DNA from 2 places in the Pseudonocardia ailaonensis genome. Region 2 is predicted to be linked to the other one. Evidence: riboswitches for the same ligand, from Rfam matches in the RefSeq annotation. Region 2 holds a riboswitch; the other holds the start of a gene.

Region 1 (5,340 bases), on a different contig from region 2:
CCGGGTGCCGTACTGGGCGATCAGCGGCTTGTCGAAGCCGTAGCGCGCCTTGAGCGCCTCGATCGCCGCGGGGGTGAGCGGCTCCCCGTCGAGGCCGCCGCTCGCCATCGTGGTGATCGGGTCGCCGGGCAGCAGCCACAGCACGACGAAGCTGACGGTGTAGGCGGCCCACAGCACCGCGACGGCGGTGCCGATGCGGCGCAGCAGGTAGCGGGTCATGAGGCGGCCGCGGTCCGGCGGGGCTCGCCGAGTCCGGTCGAGGGCCGCAGCCCGAGGTTCTCCCGCAGCGTCGCGCCGGTGTACGCCGTGCGGAACACCCCGCGGTCGCGCAGCTCGGGGACGACCTTCGCGACGACCTCGTCGAGGCCGTAGGGGCTCACGTGGGAGCCGAGGATGAACCCGTCGACGGCGCGTTCCTGCACGTAGCGGTCGATCTCGGCGGCCACCCCCGCGGGCGTCCCGACGAACACCGCCCGGTCGAACACGTGAGTCACGACCTCGCGCAGCGACCAGCCGTGCTCGCGGCCCAGCGCCCGCCAGGCCTCGGCCGTGGCCTGCGGGTCCTGGCTCAGCGGGGCCCGCCCGCGGATCCACGCCGGCGCCCCGGGCGTGGGCTCGAGCTCCGGGACGGGGCCGTCCGGGTCGAGCTGCGAGAGGTCCCGGTTCCACACCATCTCGGCCAGCACGATCGCGGTGAACGGGTCCACCTGCCGGCTGCGCACGTCCCGGTGCCGGTCGCGCGCCTCGGCCTCGGTGTCCCCCAGCAGGACCGCGGCCGACGGCAGGATCTTGACCTGGTCGGGATCGCGGCCGAACTTCGCCACCCGCGCCTTGACGTCGGTGTAGAAGGCCTTCGCCTCGTCGAACTTCTGGTAGCGGGAGAAGATCGCGTCCGAGCGGGAGGCGGCGAAGTCCCGCCCCGCCGGTGACTCCCCGGCCTGCAGCACGACCGGGTGCCCCTGCGGGCTCCGCGGTGTGGTGAACCGGCCGGCGATGTCGAACTGCCTGCCGCGGAAGGAGAACTCCCCCACCCGCTCGTCGCGCAGGAAGCGGCCGGAGGCCGGATCGGCCACCACCGCGTCCGATCCCCACGAGTCCCAGAGCGCCCGGACCGCGTCCAGGGTCTCCCCGGCACGCTCGTAGCGCTGCGACCTGTCCAGGAACCCGCCGCGCCGGAAGTTCTCCCCGGTGTCCGCGTCCGAGCTCGTCACGACGTTCCAGGCGGCCCGGCCGCCGGAGAGGATGTCCAGGGTCGCGAACTTGCGGGCGAGCTCGTAGGGCTCGTTGAAGGTCGCGTTGATCGTGCCCGCGAGCCCGATGTGGTCGGTGACCGCCGCCAGCGACGCCAGCACGGTGAACGTGTCCGGCCGGCCGACGACGTCCTGGTCGAACACCTGCCCGCCGCGGGTCCGCAGCCGCAGTCCTTCCGCGAGGAACAGCAGGTCGAGGGTGCCGCGCTCGGCGGTACGGGCCCAGTGCTCGAAGGAGCTGAAGTCGATGTGGCTGCCCGAGGCCGGGTCGCTCCACACGGTGTCGTGGTTGACGCCCGGGAAGTAGGCCCCGAGGATGACCTGCCGCTTCACGCCGCCACCCCCGCGTACCGCGACGCCGGGCGCCCCAGCCCGAACCGCTCCCGCAACGTCCCCGCCTCGTACTCCGTGCGGAACAGCCCGCGCCGCGCGAGCTCCGGCACCAGGTCGTCGACGATCGCGTCGAGGTCGGCTGGTAGCACCGCGGGCCGCAGCCGGAACCCGTCGAGCCCCTCGTCCGCCCAGGACTCCAGCAGGTCGGCGAGCGCGGTCGGGGTACCCGCGAGCACCGCGGCGTCCGAGCGCAGCGGCGTGATCGCGTCGAGGCGGCGGAGCCGCTCGTGCGCGGCGTCCGCGTCCCGGTCGAGGACGACCACCAGGTCCGCGAGCACCGTCAGCGGCGGGCCCGTCCGCGCGACCGCGTGCTGGGCGGCGCGGATCTCGCCGAGGACCGCGGCGATGTCCGAGGACCCCCGCGGCGTCACGAACACGACGTCCGCGGCGCGGGCGGCCAGCTCGTAGGCGGTGCGGGCGTGCGCGAGCGCGACGACCAGCGGCTGGCCCTGCGGCGGGCGCGGCACGATGCCCGGCCCCTTCACCGCGAAGTGCGGGCCCTCGAAGTCGATCGCGTGGACCTTGTCGCGGTCCAGGAAGCGGTGGGTGGCGGCGTCCCGGATCTCCGCGCCGTCCTCCCAGCTGTCCCAGAGCCGGCGGACGACCTCCACGGCGTCCGCGGCCTCGTCGAACAGCTCCTGCACCGCGGCGGCCGTCTCGGGGGTGTTCAGGCTCTCGCGGCGGATCTCCGGCAGGGTCCGGCGGCCGAAGTGCGCCGCCTCGTCCGCCCGGGCCGAGGTCTGCACGCGCCATCCCGCGCGGCCGCGGCTGTCGTGGTCGAGCGTCGAGATCGCCGAGGCGATGTGGAAGGGCTCGGTGTGGGTGGTGGTGACGGTCGGGACGAGACCGACGTGCTGCGTCAGGGGCGCGAGGAACGCCGCGACCAGCGACGCGTCGAGCCGGCCCTGCACCAGGTCGGTGCGGCGGGCGCCCTCGGCGAGGTGGTCACCGGACTGCAGGCCCAGGCCGTCCTCGATGGTGAGCAGGTCGAGGCGGCCCCGCTCGGCGGCCCGGGCGAGCGCCGCCCAGTAGCGGGCGGTGAACAGCGACTCCGGGCGGGCGCCCGGTTCGCGCCAGGCGGCGGGATGCCAGCCGGCGCCGTCGAGGGCGACGGCGAGATGGAACGGTGCCATGAGGGCAGACCTCTCCTGCGGGAGGGCGGACGGGAGTCGGGCGCGTCAGCCCCGACAGGCCGCGCTGGCCGTGCGCAGGAGGTCCACGTGACGGCGCCGCACCCCGAGAAACATCCGTCCTCCATCGCTCCCGGCTTTAGCACCCGCACCCGAGGACGGGGGGTTGCTGCGGCGTCGTCGAGCCAGGTCTCTCAGCCGCTCTGGATGGTGTGGCCCGTGAGGGCCCCTGCCACTGTACGTACGCGTGACCGGGCCGCGTCAATCCCTCGGGTGACGCTGTGACCCACACCGCTCGCCTTGCGGCACAAGGTGTCCGGACAGGATCCCGGTCCTCGGGAACCCCGTCCCGTCCGCGGGCGATCGACCGGACATTCAGCCGGCGGTGGTCTCCTCGCGCACCAACGCGGCGATGCGGACGTCCCGGGTCCGCTCGAGGTGGGTGCGCAGCAGCGAGCGAGCGGTGTCCTGGTCCCCGGCGGTGATCGCGTCGAGGACCGCCGTGTGCTCGTCGTCGGACGAGTCGAGGTTCGGGTTGCGGGACATGTCGACGCTGTCGTAGAGCGCGAGCTGCAGGGCCAGGCGCTCGAGGATCCCGGTGATCGTCGGGTTGTGGCAGGCCTGGCGCAGCACCGAGTGCCAGCGCCCGTGCAGCATCCGGATCTGGTCCGGGTCGGTCGCCTGCCGGGCCTCCTCGTGGACGTGCCGCAGCCGGGCGAGGTCGAGCGCGGAGCGGTGGGCGGCGGCGGAGGCGGCCGCCTCGGCCTCCAGGGCGATGCGGGCCTGGTAGATCTCGACGACCTCGGTGGCGGTCAGGGTGCGGACCTGCGGGCCGCGGCTCCCCCGGACCACCAGCCCGTCGCACTCCAGCCGCAGGATCGCCTCGCGCACCGGGGCCCGGCCGACGCCGAGCCGCGCGGCCAGCGCCGTCTCCAGCAGCGTCGTCCCGGACGGGAGGGCGCCGCCGACGATCTCGTCCCGCAGCACCAGGTACTGCGCCTCACCAGCGCCCGCCTGCCCTGCCACCTGGCCTGTCGAGCCTGCTGCCACCGCGTTCCTCCGGACCGTTGCGTGGCCGTCACTGTACGACACGTGTCCGCACATTCGGCCATCCGCGTCATTCAGTGTTCACACGTGGAGACACATGGCGACACACGCTTGCGCTCGTTCCGGGCCCGGCTTACTGTCGCCGTGTCCGGTTCCGAACTCGCGCCCCCGGGGAGGTCAGACGTGCCGAGCGCCCAGCGCGACGTGCTGTCCCACCCCCGTGACACGCGCGGGGACCGGGGCTGCCGCAGCTGTCGCCCCTGCCCGCGCGGCTGATCCCGCGCCGATCCCGGTCAGCCGGACCCCGGCCGCCCGTGCCCGGGCGGCCGGTCCGCACCCGTGCCGCGCCCGGCGCGGTGCTGTCGATTCCGCTCTCGAGAGGTTCTCCCATGACGTCCGACGTCGTGCTGCGCCGCGGCCTGGTCGTGGCCGCGCTGACCCCGTTCGTGCGGGACACCGTGCGCGTGGACAAGGGCCGCTTCGCCGCCCAGCTGCAGGCGCTCGGCCGCGAGAAGCCCGTCGCCGTGACCGTCGGCGCGGTGGAGAGCCAGGAGTTCCAGGTCCTGACGCGCGCGGCCCGGCTCGGGCTGGTCGACGCGGCCCGCGAGGAGCTCCCCGCCGGGGTGCCGGTGATCTCCGGGGTCTCCAGCGCGTCGATCCGGGAGTCGATCGCGCTCGCCGGCGAGATCGCGAAGCGCGGCGCGACGGTGGCCGCGGCGGTGGCGAGCCCGAAGCCGTGGGGTGCCGCGCCGACGGCGGAGGAGGCCTACCGCTGGTTCGCCACCCTGGCGGACGCGAGCCCGATCCCGGTGCTGCTCTACAACAATCCGCGCCTCGGCGTGGACCTCTCGGTCGACACGATGGCCCGGATCTGCAGCCACCCCAACGTCGCCGCGATCAAGGAGACCTCTCGCGACGAGGCGAAGCTGCTCGGCCTGGTCAACCGGATCCAGGGCCACGCGCACGTCTACACGAACATGGAGCTGCTGTTCTCCACGCTCGCCCTCGGCGGCTCCGGCGCCATGCTGCCCACCTCGGGCCTGCCGCTGGCCGCTCGCCTGGTCGAGGCGTTCGAGGCCGGTGACCCCGCCGAGGCCGCCCGCCTGGCGCTGTTCTTCGCCGAGTTCCCCAGCCGCTGGACGAACCTCGGTTTCCTGCCCGCGGTCAAGGCCGCCGCCGGCCTGATGGGCCTGGAGCTCGGCCCGCCCGTCCATCCCTGGTCCGGGCTGTCGGAGGAACAACTCGCCGAGATGCGCGAGTTCCTCGCCAAGTGGGAGCTGCTGGACTACTACGCGGAGGCGGCCAAGTGACGCTCGTCGACCTGTCCCACCCGCTCTGGGCCGGGATGCCGAAGATCCCGATCCTCCCCGAGGTGGAGCGCCACCAGATCGCCGCGATCGCGGACGGGGCGCCGATGAACATCTCGTCGATCACGCTGGCGCTGCACGTGGGCACCCACGTCGACGCCCCCTCGCACATCGTGGAGGGCGGCACCCCGATCGACGAGCTGCCGGTCGAGC
Region 2 (5,340 bases):
CTCGCTCCTGACCGGTGAGCGAACGGGCCGCCGCGCGGTACCGGGCCGGCGGGCGGGATCTCGGGGTCAGCTCGTGCCGCGGGCGTCGACGATCGCCAGGACCGCCCGTTCGAGGGCGTAGCCGGGGTCGGCCGCCGCGCCCTTGACGTCCGCGTTGACCTGCGCCGTCGCCGCGATCGCGACCGCCAGCCCGTCCGGGTGCCAGGAGCGGACCTGCCCCTGGGCCTTGCGGATCTTCCAGGGCGGCATGCCGAGGCTGCCGGCCAGCCGGTTGGGATCCCCCCGCCCGGCCGAGCCGACCTTCGCCAGCGTGCGCACCGCATCCGCCAACGCGTCGGCCACCAGGACCGGCGCGACCCCGAGCACCAACGCCCACCGCAACGCCTCGAGCGCCCCCGACCGGTCCCCCGCCACCGCCTTGTCGGCCACCGCGAAGCCGGACGACTCCGCCCGCCCGCGGTGGTAGCGGCGCACGGCGTCGCCGTCGACCCGGCCGCCGGTGTCGGCGACGAGCTGCGCGGTGGCGGCGGCGAGCTCGCGCAGGTCGGAGCCCACGGCCTCCAGCAGCGCCGCCACGGCGTCCGCGGTGATCATCCCGCCCTCGCGCTTCGCCTCGGCGCGCACGAACTCCGCCCGCTCCTCCGCCCGGGAGAGCTTGTCGCAGCGGGTGACGTTCGCGCCGCGCTTGCGCAGGTCGTCCATCAGCTGCTTGCCGCGCGCCCCGCCCGCGTGCACCGCGACCAGCACGATCCCGTCGGCGGGTTCGGCGGCGTAGGCGAGGATCGCCGCGGCGACCTCCTTGCCGGCCTCGTGCGCGCCCTGGACCACCACGACGCGGCCCTCGGCGAACAGCGACGGGCTCAGGTGCCCGGCCAGCTCGCCCGGCGTGATCTCCGACGGCTTGAACCGCATGATGTCGGCCGCGGGATCCGCCGCCCGGGCCGCCCGCAGGATGCCCTGCACGGCCCGCTCGACCAGCAGCTCCTCCTCACCCACGACCAGCTGGAGCGGGTCGGGCGGCTTCGTGGCCGGCATGGGGCTCCTCACTCGGTACCGCGCCGCGCGGGGCGGCTCGGGGCTGTCGGGGGACGGGTCCCCCGCATCGTCGCGCACCGCACCGACAATCCGTGACCCGGCTCCCAGATCCTGGATTCCGCTGGCAGGGGCGCCCCGAGGTGCCGTAACGTGCACGGCATCCGGATCTTTCGGGCCCAGTGCGGCCCGCGGCCGGGGAACAACTTCACATGGCTCATCCAGAGGGGCAGAGGGAACGGCCCGTTGAAGCCCCGGCAACCGGCGTCGAACGACGATCCGCGCGTTGCACCTTCGTGGTGTGCGCACGTCGACGAACCAGGTGCCAATTCCGGCCCGCGCGAGCGGGACAGATGAGGAGATCTGATGACTCTCACTGCTGACACCACTGCGACCTCGTACGACCTCGGCTCCGCGCGCGCCCTGTCCTGTCGGGAGTGCGGCCACCAGAGCGCGCTGGCCGCCGAGTTCGCCTGCAGCCAGTGCTTCGGCCCACTCGAGATCGCGTACGACTTCCCGAAGGTCACCCGCGAGTCCATCGAGGCCGGCCCCAAGTCGATCTGGCGCTACCAGGACCTGCTCCCCGTCCCGTCGGACGTGCGCGAGCACGCCAACACCGAGCCCGGCTTCACCCGCCTCATCCAGGCGGACCGGCTCGCCGCCGAGCTCGGCGTGCGCAAGCTCTGGATCAAGGACGACACCGGCAACCCCACGCACTCCTTCAAGGACCGGGTCGTCGCCGTCGCCCTCGCCGCCGCCCGCGAACTCGGCTTCTCCGTGCTCTGCTGCCCCTCGACCGGCAACCTGGCCAACGCCGTGGCGGCCGCGGCCGCGCGGGCCGGCTGGGACTCCGTGGTCCTGATCCCCTCCAACCTGGAGCAGGCCAAGATCACCACGACCGCCGTCTACGGTGGCACGCTGCTCGCGGTCGACGGCAACTACGACGACGTCAACCGCCTGGCCACGGAGCTGGCCGCGGAGCACGAGGACTGGGCGTTCGTGAACGTCAACGTCCGGCCCTACTACGCCGAGGGCTCCAAGACCCTGGGCTACGAGGTCGCCGAGCAGCTCGGCTGGCGGCTCCCGGACCAGATCGTCATCCCGGTCGCCTCCGGCTCGCAGCTCACCAAGGTGGACAAGGGCTTCGGCGAGTTCGTGAAGCTCGGCCTGGTCGAGGACAAGCCCTACAAGATCTTCGGCGCCCAGGCCTCCGGCTGCTCGCCCGTGGCCACCGCGTTCGAAGCCGGCGTCGACTTCATCCAGCCGGTGAAGCCGGACACCATCGCCCGCTCGCTCGCGATCGGCAACCCGGCGGACGGCCCGTACGTGCTCGACTCGGTGCGCCGCACCGGCGGTGCGGTCGGCCAGGTGACGGACGACGAGGTGCGCGAGGGCATCACGCTCCTCGCCCGCACCGAGGGTGTGTTCGCCGAGACCGCCGGCGGCGTCACGGTGGCCACCGCGCGGAAGCTGATCGAGGCCGGCCTGATCGACCGGGATGCCGAGACCGTCCTGCTGATCACCGGCGACGGCCTCAAGACCCTCGACGCCGTGTCCGACACCGCGCGCCCGACCGCCACCGTGCCGGCCACCAGCGCCGCCGTCGCGGAGGCCCTCGAGGGCCGCTGAGCGTCCTCCCACCGGGAGCGGCGGCGGGTCCACCACCGCTCCCGGGGCCTGACCTCCTCGGCCGGGTGGCGCCGCGGCAGTGCTCGGCGCCCTCACCCGGGGCTGCGGATCGGGACCGGCGCCGTCGTCGGGGTCCCGTCCACGCCGTCGCCGGCGGCGCCGCCCCCGTCTCGTCCCGCGCGGGGCCGGGAGCGGCTCGCCCCGGGCCACGATCTCGTCCGCGGCGGTCACCGCGACGTCCCCGCTCTGGTCGGTGCGCCGCACCACCGTCCCGGACCGGGTCAGCTGGTCGAGCACCCCGGCGTTGGGGTGCCGGTAGGGGTTGCCGGCGCCGACGCTGACCAGCGCCGCCCGCGGCGACACCGCCCGCAGGAAGTCCGGGTTCGTGGAGCGGGATCCGTGGTGCGGGACCTTGAGGATGTCGGCGCGCAGGTCCGCGCCCGAGTGCAGCAACGCGGCCTGGGCGTCGAGCTCGACGTCCCCGGTGAGCAGGACGCGACCCGCCGGCGTGGTCGCGCGGAGCACCACTGAGGTGTTGTTGACCGCCGTGCCGTCCTCACCATCCACGAAGGACGGTGCCGACGCCGGGGCGAGCACCTCCAGGACCAGCGAGGGCCAGGCGAGCCGGCGGCCTGCCGTGAGTTCCAGCAGCGCCGCACCGGATCCGGCCGCATCGGCCGCGATCCGGCGCAGCGCCGATCCCGGCTCGTGCGCCGGGCCGATCGCGATCCCACCCACCGACCGACCGCGCAGGGCGCCACCGAGGCCGCCCATGTGGTCGGCGTGCAGGTGGCTGATCACGACGAGGGCCAGGGAGTCCACGCCGAGCCGGCGCAGGCACGCGTCGACGGTGCCGTCCTCCGGCCCGGCGTCGACCAGCACGGCCCGGCCCGGCTCGCCGGTGGCCAGGACGATCGCGTCCCCCTGCCCGACGTCGCAGGCCACCACGCTCCAGCCCGCGGGCGGCCAGCCCGGCCGGACGACCCGGGTCGGGATCAGGACCAGTGCCAGCCCGACGACCACCGCCAGGACCAGGAGCCGGGAGCGGCGGAAGCGGAGGAGCACCACCAGCGCGAGCAGGAGCCCGGCGAGCAGCGCCGCGCCCGCGAGCCCGTCCGGCCACGGGAGCACCGCGCCGGGCAGGGCGGCCGCCCGGTCCCCCACGAACACGAGCCACTCGACCGCGGGCCCGGCCACCCACGCGCATGCCGCGGCCAGCGCCGGGCTCACCGGGGAGACGACCGCGGCGAGCACGCCCAGCACGGTCGCCGGCGCGACGGCGGGCACCACGAGCAGGTTCGCCAGCACGGTGACCGGGCTGATCTGCCCGCTCAGGCCCGCGATCAGCGGCGCGGTCGCGAGGCACGCGGCTGCCGGGATCGCCAGCATCTCCGCGATCCCGAGCGGCACGCCCCGGCGGTGCAGCGCGGCGGCCCAGGGCGGCGCGACGAGGACGAGCGCGGCGGTGGCGAGGACCGACAGGGCGAACCCCGGATCGACCGCGAGCGCGGGATCCACGAGCAGGAGCACCAGGACCGCCGCGGCCAGGGCCGGCACCGCGGACCGGCCACGACCGATCGCCAGGGCGAGCAGCACGATCCCGCCCATCACCGCGGCCCGGACCACGCTCGGCGAGGGCCGGGCCAGGACCACGAAGCCGACGACCGCGGCCCCGGCCACCAGCGCCGACCAGCGCGGATCGGCTCGCGCGAGGCGCAGGAGACCCAGCACCGCACCACCGATGACCGCGAGGTTGGCCCCGGATACCGCAGTCAGATGCGTCAGGCCGGCGGCGCGGAAGTCCTGGTCGACCTCCGCCGTCTGATCCCGGGTGTCGCCCACCGCCAGACCGGGCAGCAGGCCGGCCGGGGCCTCGGGGAGGACGTGGGCGGCGGTGCGCAGACCGTCCCGCAGGCCGCCCGCCGCGCCCTGCCACCAGGGCGGCGGCCCGGTCCCGGACGGGCTGCCGCGGACCTGCAGTACCGCGACCGTGAGATCGCTGCGCTGGGCGGGCAGCAGCAACCCCTCCGCGGTGACGGCCTGGCCCGGGAGCAGCGTCGACCAGCCCTCGGCCGGGGCGAGGAGCAGGACGCGGCCGCCGGCCGTCCACGAGTCGGCGCCGGCCTCGGCGGACTCCAGCTCCGCGGGCACCGTGACCCGCTGCACGCCGACGCTCGCGCCGAAGGACGCGGCACGGACCGGGGCCGGATCGTCCGTGAGCACGACCCGCAGGATCGCCGCCGATCCGCGCTCGGCCGCGGCCCGCAGCGGGTGCTGGTGCACCTGGAGCGCCAGGAAGGAGGAGAGCAGCCCGGTCGCGAGGGCGACCGCGGCCGCCGCCGGCACGACCGCGCGGCGCGCCGGGCGCAGCCGCGGCCGGACGACGAGGGCGGCGGCCGCGAGCAGGCAGGCGGCCAGGCCGCCCACCGGTCCGGTGAGCAGCGCCGCCAGAACCGCCGCCCAGGCCGCCAGCGCCGCCGGGACGAGCCGCAGATCGGGCCGTGTACGGGGCTCGTCCTCCCGGGCCCTCACACCGCCACCAGCTCACGGAGCTGGGCGAACCGGCGCTCCCCGATACCGTCGACCTCGCGGAGCTGGTCGACGCGGCTGAACCGGCCATGCGCGGTGCGCCAGTCGAGGATCCGCTGCGCGGTGACCGGGCCGACGCCGGGCAGGCCG

Evidence for each region. A riboswitch is a leader RNA that binds a small molecule or an ion and turns the genes downstream of it on or off. The one in region 2 is predicted to bind S-adenosylmethionine.
Region 1: linked by a shared signal. The riboswitch ahead of ABD324_RS14265 (LLM class flavin-dependent oxidoreductase) and the one ahead of thrC (threonine synthase) in region 2 are both predicted to bind S-adenosylmethionine.

The regions. Positions count from the first base shown of each region.
Region 1 covers NZ_BAAAQK010000006.1:73,530-78,869, forward strand. The annotation lists gene ABD324_RS14255 (ABC transporter permease) at 1-219, opposite strand, end outside; gene ABD324_RS14260 (NtaA/DmoA family FMN-dependent monooxygenase) at 216-1,583, opposite strand; gene ABD324_RS14265 (LLM class flavin-dependent oxidoreductase) at 1,580-2,776, opposite strand; SAM riboswitch class I at 2,895-2,987, opposite strand; gene ABD324_RS14270 (GntR family transcriptional regulator) at 3,149-3,799, opposite strand; gene ABD324_RS14275 (dihydrodipicolinate synthase family protein) at 4,210-5,130, shown strand; gene ABD324_RS14280 (cyclase family protein) at 5,127-5,340, shown strand, end outside.
Region 2 covers NZ_BAAAQK010000007.1:32,057-37,396, reverse strand. The annotation lists gene holA (DNA polymerase III subunit delta) at 67-1,035, opposite strand; SAM riboswitch class I at 1,247-1,392, shown strand; gene thrC (threonine synthase) at 1,399-2,661, shown strand; partial or broken gene ABD324_RS14840 (ComEC/Rec2 family competence protein) at 3,061-4,503, opposite strand; gene ABD324_RS14835 (ComEA family DNA-binding protein) at 5,190-5,340, opposite strand, start outside.